3 regions of the Streptomyces sp. NPDC088766 genome follow, and region 2 is predicted to be linked to each of the others. Evidence: predicted binding sites of a transcription regulator. Region 2 holds the regulator's gene; each other region holds the start of a gene.
What was found. The regulator HrcA, encoded in region 2, represses chaperone genes, less so after heat shock. The targets are predictions, from matches to a motif close to TTNGCACTCNGNNNNNCNGAGTGCNAA.
Positions count from the first base shown of each region.

Region 1: a site for HrcA is predicted at 2,691-2,717, ahead of groL (chaperonin GroEL). Genes of this name have one in related genera too.
Region 3: a site for HrcA is predicted at 3,425-3,451, ahead of groES (co-chaperone GroES). Genes of this name have one in related genera too.

Region 1 covers NZ_JBIVKQ010000010.1:163,879-168,933, reverse strand. The annotation lists gene ACIP5W_RS16705 (NADH:flavin oxidoreductase) at 1-602, opposite strand, end outside; gene groL (chaperonin GroEL) at 906-2,528, opposite strand; gene ACIP5W_RS16695 (cold-shock protein) at 2,872-3,078, opposite strand; gene ACIP5W_RS16690 (MoaD/ThiS family protein) at 3,543-3,818, opposite strand; gene thrC (threonine synthase) at 3,815-5,055, opposite strand, start outside.
Region 2 covers NZ_JBIVKQ010000005.1:236,624-241,678, forward strand. The annotation lists gene dnaJ (molecular chaperone DnaJ) at 220-1,353, opposite strand; gene hrcA (heat-inducible transcriptional repressor HrcA) at 1,354-2,370, opposite strand; gene ACIP5W_RS10110 (MBL fold metallo-hydrolase) at 2,529-3,254, shown strand; gene ACIP5W_RS10115 (DUF3097 domain-containing protein) at 3,286-4,158, shown strand; gene hemW (radical SAM family heme chaperone HemW) at 4,204-5,055, opposite strand, start outside.
Region 3 covers NZ_JBIVKQ010000001.1:80,379-85,433, reverse strand. The annotation lists gene ACIP5W_RS00450 (DEAD/DEAH box helicase) at 1-1,140, shown strand, start outside; gene groL (chaperonin GroEL) at 1,232-2,857, opposite strand; gene groES (co-chaperone GroES) at 2,970-3,278, opposite strand; gene ACIP5W_RS00435 (polysaccharide deacetylase family protein) at 3,549-4,376, opposite strand; gene ACIP5W_RS00430 (polysaccharide deacetylase family protein) at 4,613-5,055, opposite strand, start outside.

The sequences.
Region 1 (5,055 bases), on a different contig from region 2:
CCGTAGGCGTCGGTGCGGCGGTTGGTGCCCGCCCACAGGAACTGGTCGACCAGGTAGCCGTGGGCGCCGTGGATCTCCACGCCGTCGAAGCCGATGCGTTCCGCGGCGGCGGCGGCCTCGGCGAAGGCGCCGATGACGTCGTCCAGGTCGCGCCGGGTCATCGCCTTGCCGGTGCCCTCGGCGCCGTCCAGGCGCAGGCCGGAGGGGCCGACGGCGGGGGCGTCCGCGACGGGCGGCTGGCCCTGCTCGCGGACCATGCCGATGTGCCACAGCTGCGGCATGATCGTCCCGCCGCCCGCGTGCACGGCCTCGGCGACCTTCGCCCAGCCGGCCAGCTGCTCCTCGCCGTGGAACCGCGGCACCCGGTCGCTCTGCCCGGCCGAGTCGTGACCCACGTACGTGCCCTCGGTGACGACGAGACCGACACCGGCGGCGGCGCGGCGGCCGTAGTACGACGCCACGTCCTCGCCGGGGATGCCGCCGGGCGAGAACATGCGGGTCATGGGCGCCATGGCGATGCGGTTCGGCACGGTCAGGCCGTTGAGGGAGACGGGACGCGCGAGGATCTCGGCGGCTCGGGTGGCGGCGGGGGTGGCAGTCACGACAGAGGACTCCTCAAAGAGGTCACGGCGGACATCGAGCGGCGGACATTCCGGGCGGTATGTGCACATGCAAGAACCGCCCTCCCTCTCAACGGCGGTCCCGCCTCCGCCATTCCACCCGCTCCCCCGCCGCCCCTGTGATCCGAACCACGCCGGCCGGGCCCAGCGGGGCGGCCCACGGCCGCACGGGGCGGCCCACGACAACCCCGTACTACGACGTCGGCGCCCGAAACGCCCGAGGGCGGTACCCCCTGCCGGTGCAGGGGGTACCGCCCTCGGTGGAAAACCGAGCCTCGGTCAGGCTCAGAAGTCCATGTCACCGCCCGGCATGCCGCCGCCGGCCGGGGCCGCGGCCTTCTCCGGCTTGTCGGCGATGACGGCCTCGGTGGTGAGGAACAGCGCGGCGATCGACGCGGCGTTCTGCAGCGCGGAGCGCGTCACCTTCGCCGGGTCGATGATGCCCTCGGCGATCATGTCGACGTACTCACCGGTCGCGGCGTTCAGGCCGTGGCCGACGGGCAGGTTGCGCACCTTCTCGACGATGACGCCACCCTCGAGACCACCGTTGACGGCGATCTGCTTGAGCGGGGCCTCCAGGGCGAGCTTCACGGCGTTGGCGCCGGTCGCCTCGTCACCCTCGAGGTCGAGCTTCTCGAAGACCGAGGTGGCCTGCAGCAGGGCCACGCCACCACCGGCGACGATGCCCTCCTCGACGGCCGCCTTCGCGTTGCGGACGGCGTCCTCGATGCGGTGCTTGCGCTCCTTGAGCTCCACCTCGGTGGCGGCGCCGGCCTTGATGACGGCCACGCCGCCGGCCAGCTTCGCCAGACGCTCCTGGAGCTTCTCGCGGTCGTAGTCCGAGTCGCTGTTCTCGATCTCGGCGCGGATCTGGTTGACCCGGCCCGCGACCTGCTCCGAGGAGCCGGACCCGTCGACGATGGTGGTCTCGTCCTTGGTGATGACGACCTTGCGGGCCTTGCCCAGGAGGTCCAGGGAGGTGTTCTCGAGCTTGAGACCGACCTCCTCGGAGATGACCTCGCCACCGGTGAGGATGGCGATGTCGTTCAGCATCGCCTTGCGGCGGTCGCCGAAGCCCGGGGCCTTGACGGCGACGGACTTGAAGGTGCCGCGGATCTTGTTGACGACCAGGGTCGACAGGGCCTCGCCCTCGACGTCCTCGGCGATGATCAGCAGCGGCTTGCCCGACTGCATGACCTTCTCCAGGAGCGGGAGCAGGTCCTTGACGTTGGAGATCTTGGAGTTCGCGATCAGGATGTACGGGTCGTCGAGGACGGCCTCCATACGCTCCATGTCGGTGGCGAAGTACGCCGAGATGTAGCCCTTGTCGAAGCGCATGCCCTCGGTGAGCTCGAGCTCGAGACCGAAGGTCTGCGACTCCTCGACGGTGATGACGCCTTCCTTGCCGACCTTGTCCATCGCCTCGGCGATCAGCTCGCCGATCTGGGTGTCGGCGGCGGAGATGGAGGCCGTCGAAGCGATCTGCTCCTTGGTCTCGACATCCTTCGCCTGCTCGAGCAGGGCACCGGAGACGGCCTCGACGGCCTTCTCGATACCGCGCTTGAGAGCCATCGGGTTGGCGCCGGCCGCCACGTTGCGCAGGCCCTCGCGGACCAGCGCCTGGGCGAGCACGGTCGCGGTGGTCGTACCGTCACCGGCGACGTCGTCCGTCTTCTTGGCGACTTCCTTGACCAGCTCGGCGCCGATCTTCTCGTACGGGTCCTCGAGCTCGATCTCCTTGGCGATGGAGACACCATCGTTGGTGATCGTGGGGGCGCCCCACTTCTTCTCGAGGACGACGTTGCGGCCCTTGGGGCCGAGCGTCACCTTCACGGCGTCCGCGAGCTGGTTCATGCCGCGCTCGAGGCCGCGCCGCGCCTCCTCGTCGAACGCGATGATCTTGGCCATGTGAAGTGGTCCCTCCAGGACTGGGGGTGATTCCTTCGGACCGCGCCCGCGCCCGCGACGGACGGCTCGCCGGCCCCGTGGTTCCTTGCCCCACCTGGCCTGCGGGCCTCACCGACCCGGTCCTTCGTTGTCACTCTCACCTTCAGAGTGCTAACGCAATGATTAGCACTCGCCTGTGCCGAGTGCAAGCGCCCCCCGGGGATCCGCAGGTGAACGAGGGGTGGCGGCGGACGCCGACGGGTGACCGCACGCGGCTTCGGACATGCCGAAGGGCTCGCACCCCGGGAGGTGCGAGCCCTTCGCCGATGGAACAGAAGAACGTCGCTGCAAGTCGGCGCGTGCTTCAGCCGGTCGCGAGCCGGACCATGTCCGCCTGCGGTCCCTTCTGGCCCTGCGAGATCTCGAAATCGACCCGCTGACCCTCTTCCAGGGTGCGGTATCCGTCCATCTGGATCGCGCTGTAGTGGACGAAAACATCCGCACCACCGTCGACCGCGATGAAGCCGTACCCCTTCTCCGCGTTGAACCACTTGACGGTGCCCTGAGCCATGCCTAACTCCCCTATTACTGGCCCTTGCACAGATCCGCACTTCGCGGATCCGGGTCAGACCTCACCCCCCAGTTGGTTGGGGGCGTGCGCCGGAACGCGTCGACCGCGGCCGAATGTATCTGTCCAACTGCCGTCTGCAACAGGTCAATCGGACGAGAATTCTGGACGCGAACGGTCCGGAGGAGAGTGAGAATTCGCCCGGATTCAGGGCAAGTCGGGCCCCACAAAGGGAATGAAAGGCGCAAAACACATGCACACTTTGGCTGCTTCTCATCGCCCGCCCCGACGGAACTCATATGCGGCCGGCATGCGATGGGCGACGCGTTCCCCAACTCTACCGCGCTCAACCACACTGAATTGCCCCCTCCGCTTCTCTCGCGGAGGGGGCAATTGGATGAACTCTCGGTAATTACTGTTACCGACGGTTACTACCGGCAGGTACTACCGACGGGTACGGGCACCGGTCAGCCGCCGGCCACGGCCGGGATGATGGAGACGCCGGCGCCGTCCGGGGTCGCCGTGTCAAGCCCCTGCTCGAAGCGCACGTCGTCGTCGTTGACGTACACGTTGACGAACCGGCGCAGCTTGCCCTGGTCGTCCAGGACGCGGGCGGCGATGCCGGTGTGGTTCTTCTCCAGGTCGGTGATGACCTCGCCGAGGGTCGCGCCCTCGGCCGGGACCTCGGCCTTGCCACCGGTGTAGGTGCGCAGGATGGTCGGGATGCGGACGGTCACGCTCATGCGAGGCCAGCCTCTCGGAAGGAGTCCAGGTTGGGGCGGATGGTGGCGGTCAGGCCGGTGCCGGCCACCGCGTCGAGGGTCTTGAGACCGTCCCCCGTGTTGAGGACGACGGTGGTCTTCGTCGGGTCCAGGAGACCGTTCTCGATCAGCTTCCTCGTCACACCGACCGTCACGCCGCCGGCGGTCTCCGCGAAGATGCCCTCGGTCCGCGCCAGCAGCTTGATCGCGTCGACCACCTGCTCGTCGTCCACGTCCTCCACCGCGCCGCCGGTACGGCGCGCGATGTCCAGGACGTAGGGCCCGTCCGCCGGGTTGCCGATGGCGAGGGACTTGGCGATGGTGTCCGGCTTCTGCGGCCGGACCACGTCATGACCCGCCTTGTAGGCGACGGACACCGGCGAGCAGCCCTCGGCCTGCGCACCGAAGATCTTGTACGGCCTGTCCTCGACGAGACCGAGCTTGATCAGCTCCTGCAGCCCCTTGTCGATCTTCGTGAGCTGCGAGCCGGAGGCGATCGGCACGACGAGCTGGTCGGGGAGCCGCCAGCCGAGCTGCTCGCAGATCTCGTACGCCAGCGTCTTGGAGCCCTCGGCGTAGTACGGCCGCAGGTTGACGTTGACGAAGCCCCAGCCCTCGCCGGCCGGGTCGCCGATCAGCTCGGAGCAGAACCGGTTCACGTCGTCGTAGTTGCCCTCGATGCCGACGAGTTCGCCGCCGTAGATCGCGGCCATGACGACCTTGCCCTGCTCCAGGTCGTGCGGGATGAACACACAGGAGCGGAAACCGGCGCGGGCGGCGGCGGCGCCGACGGCACCGGCCAGGTTGCCCGTGGAGGAGCAGGACAGGGTGGTGAAGCCGAAGGCGCGGGCGGCCTCGATGGCCTGGGCGACGACACGGTCCTTGAAGGAGTGCGTCGGGTTGCCGGAGTCGTCCTTGACGAACAGCTTGCCGGCGTCGACGCCCAGCTCGCGGGCCAGGTTGTCGGCCTGGACGAGCTTGGTCCAGCCGGGGTTGATGTTCGGCTTCTCCGCCACGTCGGCCGGGACCGGCAGCAGCGGCGCGTAGCGCCAGATGTTCGCGGGGCCCGCCTCGATGCGCTTGCGGAGTTCCTCGGTCTCGTAGGCCGAGAAGTCGTACGCGATCTCGAGCGGGCCGAAACACTCCTCGCAGGCGAAGACCGGGCCGAGGGGCACGCGGTGTCCGCACTCGCGGCAGGAGAGCGCCGCGGCGGGACCGA
Region 2 (5,055 bases):
TCACGTCGCCCGGGCGAGTCCGAACCCAGCCCGTCCGGCGCCCGGGGAGAGGCCGTCCGGACCGAAAGCGGAGGTCCGGGGAGGCGCGGCCCCCGGGGACGGGACGGAGAAGGGGCGGGGAAGGGGCGGGGAAGGGACGGGGAGGGGGCTGGGAAGGGGCGGGGAGGGAGCAGGGAAGAGGCGGCGGGGCGAGAAGGCCCCACCGCCCGCCCGCCACCGTCACCGTCCGTTGAACGCGTCCTTCAGCCGGGAGAACAGGCCCTGCTGACCGGGCTGGAACTGCCCGAGGGGCCGCTCCTCCCCGCGCAGCTTCGCCAGCTCCCGCAGCAGCCGCTCCTGCTCGGGGTCCAGCTTGTTGGGCGTCTGCACCTCGACGTGCACGATGAGGTCACCGCGTCCGCCGCCCCGCAGGTGCGTGACACCGCGCCCGTGCAGCGGGATCGACTGCCCCGACTGCGTACCGGGCCGGATGTCGACCTCCTCGAGCCCGTCGAGCGTCTCCAGCGGCACCTTGGTGCCGAGGGCCGCCGCGGTCATCGGCAGGGTCACCGTGCAGTGCAGGTCGTCGCCGCGCCGCTGGAACTGCGCGTGCGGCAGCTCGTGGATCTCCACGTACAGGTCACCGGCGGGACCGCCGCCGGGCCCGACCTCGCCCTCGCCGGCGAGCTGGATGCGGGTGCCGTTGTCGACGCCGGCCGGGATCTTCACGGTCAGCGTGCGACGCGAGCGCACCCGGCCGTCGCCCGCGCACTCCGGGCACGGCGTCGGCACGACGGTGCCGAAGCCCTGGCACTGCGGGCAGGGCCGCGAGGTCATGACCTGGCCGAGGAAGGACCGCGTCACCTGCGACACCTCACCGCGGCCGCGGCACATGTCACAGGTCTGCGCGCTGGTCCCCGGCGCCGCGCCCTCGCCGCTGCAGGTGCCGCAGACGATCGCCGTGTCGACCTGGATGTCCTTGGTCGTGCCGAAGGCCGCCTCGTCGAGGTCGATCTCCAGCCGGATCATCGCGTCCTGGCCCCGGCGGGTGCGCGAGCGCGGCCCGCGCTGCGACGCCGTGCCGAAGAAGGCGTCCATGATGTCGGAGAAGTTGCCGAAGCCGCCGGCCCCGAAGCCGCCCGCGCCGCCGCCCGCCTGGGACAGGGGGTCACCGCCGAGGTCGTAGACCTGCTTCTTCTGCGGGTCCGACAGCACCTCGTAGGCGGCGTTGATCTCCTTGAACCGCTCCTGGGTCTTCGGATCGGGGTTGACGTCCGGGTGCAGCTCGCGTGCGAGCCGCCGGAAGGCCTTCTTGATCTCTTCCTGCGACGCGTCGCGGCGCACGCCGAGAACGGCGTAGTAGTCCGTGGCCACTTACGACTCCGCCAGGATCTGTCCGACGTACCGTGCCACTGCGCGTACCGCTCCCATCGTTCCCGGGTAATCCATGCGGGTCGGTCCGACCACGCCGAGCTTGGCGACTGCCTCGCCGCCCGAACCGTAGCCGACCGACACCACCGAAGTGGAGTTGAGTCCCTCGTAGGCGTTCTCGTGACCGATACGCACGATCATGCCCGAATCCCCCGCCTCGCCAAGGAGCTTGAGGAGCACGACCTGCTCCTCAAGGGCTTCCAGGACGGGTCGGATCGTGAGGGGAAAGTCATGTCCGAAGCGGGTCAGATTGGCGGTGCCGCCGATCATCAGCCGCTCCTCGTTCTCCTCGACGAGCGTCTCCAGCAGCGTGGAGAGCACCGTCGTGACCGTGCCGCGGTCCTCGACCTCGAAGGCGTCGGCAAGGTCCTCGACCAGCCGCGGCACGTCGCTGAAGCGGCGGCCCGCGACCCGGCTGTTCAGCCGTGCCCGCAGATCCGCCAGCGGGGTCTCCCCGAAGGGCGCCGGGCAGTCCACCATCCGCTGCTCGACCCGCCCGGTGTCGGTGATCAGCACCAGCATCAGCCGGGCCGGCGCCAGCGACAGCAGCTCGACGTGCCGCACCGTGGAGCGCGTCAGCGACGGGTACTGCACGACGGCGACCTGCCGGGTGAGCTGCGCGAGCAGCCGTACGGTCCGGGCCACGACGTCGTCGAGGTCGACGGCGCCGTCGAGGAAGTTCTGGATGGCCCGCCGCTCGGGGGCCGTCATCGGTTTGACGCCGGCGAGCTTGTCGACGAACAGCCGGTAGCCCTTGTCGGTGGGGATGCGCCCGGCGCTGGTGTGCGGCTGCGCGATGTACCCCTCGTCCTCCAGGGCGGCCATGTCGTTGCGGACCGTGGCCGGGGAGACGCCGAGGTTGTGCCGCTCGGTGAGCGCCTTGGAACCCACGGGTTCCTCGGTGCCGACGTAGTCCTGGACGATGGCGCGCAGCACCTGGAGCCTGCGTTCACTCAGCATCCGCGCTCACCTCCAGCAGTCGTCCCCGGTCCCCCGGGCTCCTCGCCTGGCACTCTTCACATTCGAGTGCCAGCGTTCCCCGGCCCAGTGTACGGCTGTGGGGTACACCCTGGGCAAGGTCGGTCGCCCTGCCGGGCCGCCGGGGCTAGCGTCGCGGTATGACGGTGACTTGGGAAGAGCTGGGATGGGAGCGGGTCGCCACCGGGGTCGGCCGGTGCCGGCTTCCCGGCTGGGACTGCACGGTGGGGCTGGTCGTCGGGGAGGGGCGGGCCCTGCTGGTGGACGCGGGGTCGAGTCTCGCCGAGGGCGCCCGGCTGCGGATGCGCGCCGAGGAACTCGCCGGCCTGCGTGTGACGGATCTCGCGCTCACGCACCCCCATTTCGACCACGTGCTCGGGGCGGCGGCCTTCGCGGGCGCGGAGGTCTACGCGGCGGTGGGGGCGGACACGGTAACGGCGGACGAGCTGCGCGCGGACGCGATCCGGTGCGGCCTGGACGAGACCACGGCCACGGAGGCCGCGGAGACCCTGGTACGGCCCCGCCACCCGGTCTCCGGCGAGTGGACGCTCGACCTGGGCGGCGGACGGCAGGTCCTGCTGGCCAACGTCGGTCCGGGCCACACCGCGCACGACCTCGCCGTCCTCGTCCCGGCGGGCCCCGGCTCGCCCGAGGTCGTCTTCTGCGGCGACCTCGTCGAGGAGTCCGGCGAACCGCAGGCCGGACCCGACGCCGTACCGTCGCACTGGCCGGCCGCCCTCGACCGGCTGCTGGACCTCGGCGGCGAGGACGCGCTGTACGTGCCCGGTCACGGCGCGGTGGTCGACGCGACGTTCGTCCGGGCCCAACGGGACGCGCTGGCAGCGCGTTTCGGCGTGTCGCTGTGACCGTGCCGGGGCTTCTCCTATCGTCATCCGAATGCGCCCACCCGTCTCCCGCCACCGCCCTTCCAGCGAGGGCCCCTCGGGCCCGCGCCCCCGTGCATACGCCGCCGACCTGACCCCGCCGTGGAAGAAGCAGCGGCCCGCCCCCGAGGTCCCCGCGGACCCCGGTCTGGTGGTGGAGGAGCCCGGCACCGGTTTCTGCGGCGCGGTGATCCGCTGCGAGGCGGGCACGGTCACCCTGGAGGACCGCTTCGGCAAGCACCGGGTCTTCCCGCTGGAGCCGCGCGGCTTCCTCCTGGAGGGACAGGTGGTGACGCTGGTCCGCCCGGCGCCGGCGGCTCCGGTACGGCCCGCCCGTACCGCCTCCGGTTCGGTCGCCGTGCCCGGCGCCCGCGCCCGGGTGGCCCGCGCCGGCCGCATCTACGTCGAGGGCCGGCACGACGCCGAGCTGGTGGAGAAGGTGTGGGGCGACGACCTGCGCGTCGAGGGCGTGGTCGTGGAGTACCTGGAGGGCGTGGACGACCTGCCGTCGATCGTCGCCGAGTTCGCCCCCGGCCCCGACGCCCGGCTGGGCGTACTGGTGGACCACCTCGTCCCCGGCACCAAGGAGTGGCGCATCGCACAGTCCGTGACCGGCGAGCACGCGCTGGTGGTGGGCCACCCGTACATCGACATCTGGGAGGCGGTGAAGCCGTCGGCGGTGGGCATCGCGGCCTGGCCCCGCGTCCCGCACGGGCAGGACTGGAAGACGGGGGTGTGCCGGGCCCTGGGATGGCCGTCGGAGAACACCGGCGCGGTGTGGCAGGCCGTCCTGAAGCGGGTGGAGTCCTACAAGGACCTGGAGCCGGAGCTGCTGAGAGCGGTCGAGGAACTGATCGACTTCGTCACGGCACCGGCCGAAACCTGACCCGGGGTACGGGACACCGGGTTCGGGGTCCCTCGGTCGAGACCCTCAGTCCACCAGGTCCCGCACCACCGCGTCCGCCAGCAGCCGGCCCCGCAGGGTGAGGACGGCCCGCCCCGTCTCGTAGGGGCCGCCCTCCAGCAGCCCCTCCGACAGCGCCCGCCGCGACGCCGCCAGCCCCGCCTCCTTCAGCAGGTCCAGCGGAACCCCTTCCCGCAGCCGCAGTTCCAGCAGGATCCGCTCGACCCGGCGGTCCTCATCCGACAGGACCTCGCGTCCGGCACCCGGTGAACGGCCGCTCGCCAGCGCCGCCGCGTACGCCCCCGGATGCTTCACGTTCCACCAGCGCACGCCGCCGACGTGGCTGTGGGCTCCCGGGCCCGCGCCCCACCAGTCGGCGCCCCGCCAGTACAGCTCGTTGTGCAGGCAGCGGCCCGCCTCGGAGGTGGCCCAGTTGGACACCTCGTACCAGTCGAAACCCGCCGCGGACATCGTCTCCTCCGCGATCAGGTACCGGTCCGCGTGGACGTCGTCGTCGGTCATCGGGACCTCGCCGCGGCGGATCCGGCGGGCGAGCCGGGTGCCCTCCTCGACGATCAGGGCGTACGCACTGACGTGGTCGGGTCCGGCGCCGAGGGCGGCGTCCAGGGAGGCCCGCCAGTCGTCGTCCGACTCGCCGGGGGTGCCGTAGATCAGGTCGAGGTTGACGTGCTCGAAGCCGACGCCGCGGGCCTCCGCCACGCAGGCCTCGGGGCGGCCGGGCGTGTGGGTGCGGTCGAGGATCCTCAGCACGTGCTGCCGGGCACTCTGCATCCCGAAGGAGATCCGGTTGAAGCCGCCCTGGCGGAGCGTGGCGAGGTACGCCGGGTCCACCGACTCCGGGTTGGCCTCGGTGGTGAC
Region 3 (5,055 bases), on a different contig from region 2:
CAGCTCGACGCACCTGCCACGGTGGCCTCCTTCCTGCAACGCCTGGGGCGCACGGGGCGCCGCGTCGGCACCCGCCGCAACTGCCTGTTCCTCGCCCTCACCGACGAGGAGCTCCTGTCCGCCGCGGCGCTGCTGCTGGCCTGGTCGCGCGGCTGGGTGGAACCGGTCACCCCGCCGCCCGAGCCGCGGCACCTCGTCGCCCAGCAGCTCCTCGCCCTGTGCCTGCAGGAGCACCGGGTCGGGGAGAATCTATGGCAGGAGTGGTGGGGTGGCCTCGACCCGTTCGCCGGCGCCGCCGAGCCCGTCGTACGGCATCTCGTGGAGCAGGGCTACCTGGAGCGCGACGGCGGCACACTGTTCATCGGGCCCGAGGCCGAACGCCGTTTCGGCCACCGGCACTTCATGAACCTGACGGCGTCGTTCACCGCACCACCGGAATTCACCGTGCTCAGCGGACGGACGGAGATCGGCCGTACCGATCCGGACCTGCTCACGGAAGAGGTCGTCGGGCCGCGCAAGCTGCTCCTGGCCGGCCGCAGCTGGCTGGTGACGTACATCGACTGGCGGCGCAGACGCTGCTTCGTGGAACCCGTGGACGAGGGCGGGCGTGCCAGATGGAACGGGTTCGGGCCGAACCGCGTCCGCTCGTACACGCTGGCCCGCGCCGCCCGTGACGTCCTGCTCGGCGGTGATCCTCCGGTACTCCTGACCCGCCGGGCGCAGGCGAAGCTGGCGGAGGCGCGCGAGACGCATCTGGACGTGGTGCACCCGGCCGGAACCGTCATCACCCGGCGTGGCGACAGTGACGTGCGCTGGTGGACCTGGGCCGGACACCGCGCGAACGCGACCCTGGCCGCGTCCCTGCCGTCCGTCGTCCTGCGGCACCGGCTCGTCGACGATCGCTTCGTCCGACTGCGCGACGACATGACCCCGCAGACCTGGCGGGCGGCGGTGGCGGACACCGACGCGGGCCTGACCCTGCCCGAGGTGGACGCCCACGCCGTGCGCGGCCTGAAGTTCGCGGAGTCGCTGCCTCCACGACTTGCGCAGGCCACCCTCGCCGCGCGACTGGCGGACCACGAAGGAGCGCGGGCGGCGCTCGCGGAGCCCGTCCGGTTCCTGGTGCGGCACGGCGGATGACGGGACCGGTGACTCGGCGGGTGACGGTCGCCGCGGAAACGCCGAGGCCCGGCACCCCTCGCGGGGGCCGGGCCTCGGTGGCTGACGTGCGTCAGTGGGAGTGGCCGTGGCCGTGTCCGGCGGCGGCGGGCTCCTCCTCTTCCTTCTTCTCGACGACCAGGGTCTCGGTCGTGAGCAGGAGGGAGGCGATGGAGGCGGCGTTCTCCAGGGCGGAGCGGGTGACCTTGACCGGGTCGATGACGCCGGCCTTGACCAGGTCGCCGTACTCGCCGGTCGCGGCGTTGAAGCCCTGGCCCTTGTCCAGCTCGGCGACCTTGGAGGTGATGACGTAACCCTCCAGGCCGGCGTTCTCGGCGATCCAGCGCAGCGGCTCGACGGCGGCGCGGCGGACGACGGCGACACCGGTGGCCTCGTCGCCGGTCTTGCCGAGGTTGCCCTCGAGGACCTTCACGGCGTGGACGAGCGCGGAGCCACCACCGGAGACGATGCCCTCCTCGACCGCGGCGCGGGTCGCGGAGATGGCGTCCTCCAGGCGGTGCTTCTTCTCCTTCAGCTCCACCTCGGTGGCGGCGCCGACCTTGATCACGCACACACCGCCGGCCAGCTTCGCGAGGCGCTCCTGGAGCTTCTCGCGGTCCCAGTCGGAGTCCGTGTTGGCGATCTCGGCCTTGATCTGCGCGACGCGGCCGTGGACGTCCTCGGTGTTGCCGGCACCGTCGACGACCGTGGTGTCGTCCTTGGTGACGGTGACGCGGCGGGCGGAACCGAGCACGTCGACGCCGACCTGGTCGAGCTTGAGGCCGACCTCCTCGGAGATGACCGTGGCGCCGGTGAGGACGGCCAGGTCCTGGAGCATCGCCTTGCGGCGGTCACCGAAGCCGGGGGCCTTCACCGCGACGGCGTTGAAGGTGCCACGGATCTTGTTCACGACCAGGGTGGAGAGCGCCTCGCCCTCCAGGTCCTCGGCGATGATCAGCAGCGGGCGGGAGGAGTTGGTCTGGATGACCTTCTCCAACAGCGGCAGCAGATCGGCGATGGAGGAGATCTTGCCCTGGTTGATGAGGATGTACGGGTCCTCGAGGACGGCCTCCATGCGCTCCTGGTCCGTCACGAAGTACGGCGACAGGTAGCCCTTGTCGAAGGCCATGCCCTCGGTGAAGTCCAGCTCCAGGCCGAAGGTGTTGGACTCCTCGACGGTGATGACGCCGTCCTTGCCGACCTTGTCCATGGCCTCGGCGATCAGCTCGCCGACCTGCTGGTCCTGGGCGGACAGCGCGGCGACGGCGGCGATGTCGGACTTCTCGTCGATCGGGCGGGCCGTGGCGAGCAGCTCGTCGGAGACGGCCTTGACCGCGGCGTCGATGCCCTTCTTGAGGAGGGCGGGCGACGCGCCGGCGGCGACGTTCCGCAGGCCCTCGCGGACCAGCGCCTGGGCGAGCACGGTGGCGGTGGTGGTGCCGTCACCCGCGATGTCGTTGGTCTTGGTCGCCACCTCCTTCACCAGCTGCGCGCCGAGGTTCTCGTACGGGTCGTCGAGCTCGACCTCGCGGGCGATCGTGACACCGTCGTTGGTGATGGTGGGGGCGCCGAACTTCTTGTCGATGACGACGTTGCGGCCCTTGGGGCCGATCGTCACCTTGACCGTGTCGGCAAGCTTGTTGACGCCGCGCTCGAGGGCGCGACGGGCGTCCTCGTCGAACTTCAGGATCTTCGCCATGGGAGCGGTTCAGCCCTCTCGGAAAACGTGGGAGAAACGAACCGCGCCCCCAGCGCCCGGCTTCACAAAGACGCGGGGGCCAGGGGCGCAGTTCACTGCAGAACTGGGTGAATTACTTCTCGATGATCGCGAGCACGTCGCGAGCCGAGAGGACGAGGTACTCCTCGCCGTTGTACTTCACCTCGGTGCCGCCGTACTTGCTGTACAGGACGACGTCGCCGACCTTGACGTCGAGCGGCAGGCGCTCGCCGTTCTCGAAGCGGCCCGGGCCCACGGCGAGGACGGCGCCCTCCTGGGGCTTCTCCTTCGCGGTGTCCGGGATGACCAGGCCAGAGGCCGTGGTCTGCTCGGCGTCGAGCGGCTGGACCACAATGCGGTCCTCGAGCGGCTTGATGGCAACCTTGGAGCTGGTGGTCGTCACGATCCGACCTCCCCCTTCGGAGATCTCACGGGGTTAACTGTCTGAGGTGGCGACCAGGTGGATCCGTCGTCGCGGGTGCCGGACCTGCCCGTCGCGTAGTTGGCACTCTCCAGTGGGGAGTGCCAGAGCTGAGACTATGACCGCGATTAGCACTCGGTCAAGCGGAGTGCCAACGCCGTGCGTCGCCCGTGCCGGAATCCGGGTCGGGATCCGGGTCGGGCGGGGGCCGGTGCCCGGGGTCCGGCGCCGGCGTGGCGAGGGGGAGGGCCCTCAGAGGTAGTCCTCCAGGCGGCCCACCGTCAGGCCCTGTTCCTGGATCCGCCGCAGCAGCCTCGTCGTGCGTTCCCGCAGGCCCGGGCCCCTGGTCTCGTCCGGGTCGACGGCGACGACGTCCCCGGGGCGCAGGCGGTGGGAGCCGTGGGTGTAGGTGAGGTCGGTGGGCCCCATGGAGGCCCGCCACAGGACGACGGCCGTGATCCCGCAGTCGGCGGCCGCGCGCAGGGTCACCGTGTCGTACGTGCCGTAGGGCGGGCGGAACAGGCGGGGGCGCAGGCCGAAGCGGGCCTGGAGCTTGTTCTGCTGGCCGCAGATCTCGGCGCGCTGGCCCGCGTAGGGCAGGCCACGCAGGGCGGCGTGGTCGAGGGTGTGGTTCTGGAGGCCGGCGCCGACCGACCGCAGGCGGGCGAAGTGCGCGTAGCCCGGGCCCACCACGCTGTCGGTGAGGAACATGCTGACCGGGAGGCGCAGCTCGCGGACCATGGTGACGAAGCGGGGGTCGCGTTCGGCGCCGTCGTCGTAGGTGAGGAAGACGACCTTGTCGCGGGTCGGGATCCGGTCGACGACCGGCGGGAGCGCGGGGCGGGCCGGGCTGCCCGTGAGAGGGCCGGCCGCCGGTGTGCGGGCGGGAGCGGGGGCTGGGGCGAGCGGGGCGGCCAGACCCCAGCGGCGGTACGGCTGCTCCGCGGCCGGCGCGTGCGGACGTGCGCCCCGCTCGGCACCCGGCCCCGCGGACCGCACCCGCTCCGCCGCCGTGCGGCCCGGCCGTTCGACCGGGTCGGCCGACCGGGCGCAGCCGGTCAGCGTCACCGTGAGGACCATGACGGATGCGAGCAGCGCGGCCGCCGGGCCCCGCCCCCGGCCCGTTTCCGGCCCTGTCGCCAGGTCATGTCTCCGGGCCGCGGCCCGATCCCCTGCCGCCGTCGCCCGGCCGCCGGCCGCCGGCCGCCTCCCGGCCCGGCCGCCCGTGACGGTCGCCTCCGACCGCGCCGTCCCCACCGCCCGGCCGCCGGCCACAGCCGCTCCCGGCCGCGCGGCCGGTCTCGCCCCCCGCCTTCTCACAGGTAGTCCTCCAGCCGGGCCACCGCGTAGCCCTTCTCGGTGACCAGGTTCAGGAAGCGGCGGATCATGTCGGGCATGGTGCCCTTCCAGTCGGCGCGGCCGCGGAAGTGGGTGAGGACGATGTCGCCGGGGTGGAGGTCGCGGTCCCACTCGCGGTAGTCCCAGCGGTCGGTGAAGACCTCCTCGCTCCACAGCGGCGCGTACTTCACGCCGCAGGCCTTCGCGGCGCGCAGGGTGTCGCGGTTGTAGTTGCCGAAGGGCGGGCGGAAGAGGGCGGGGCGTTTGCCGTAGTGCTTCTCGATGACGTCCTGCATGCCGCAGATCTCGCGTTTCTGGCGGCTGTAGGAGAGGGCGGGCAGGTAGGGGTGGTGGAGGGTGTGGTTGTTCAGGGTCACCCCCGCGTCCTGCATCTTCTTGAAGTAGCCGTAGTCCTCCTTGA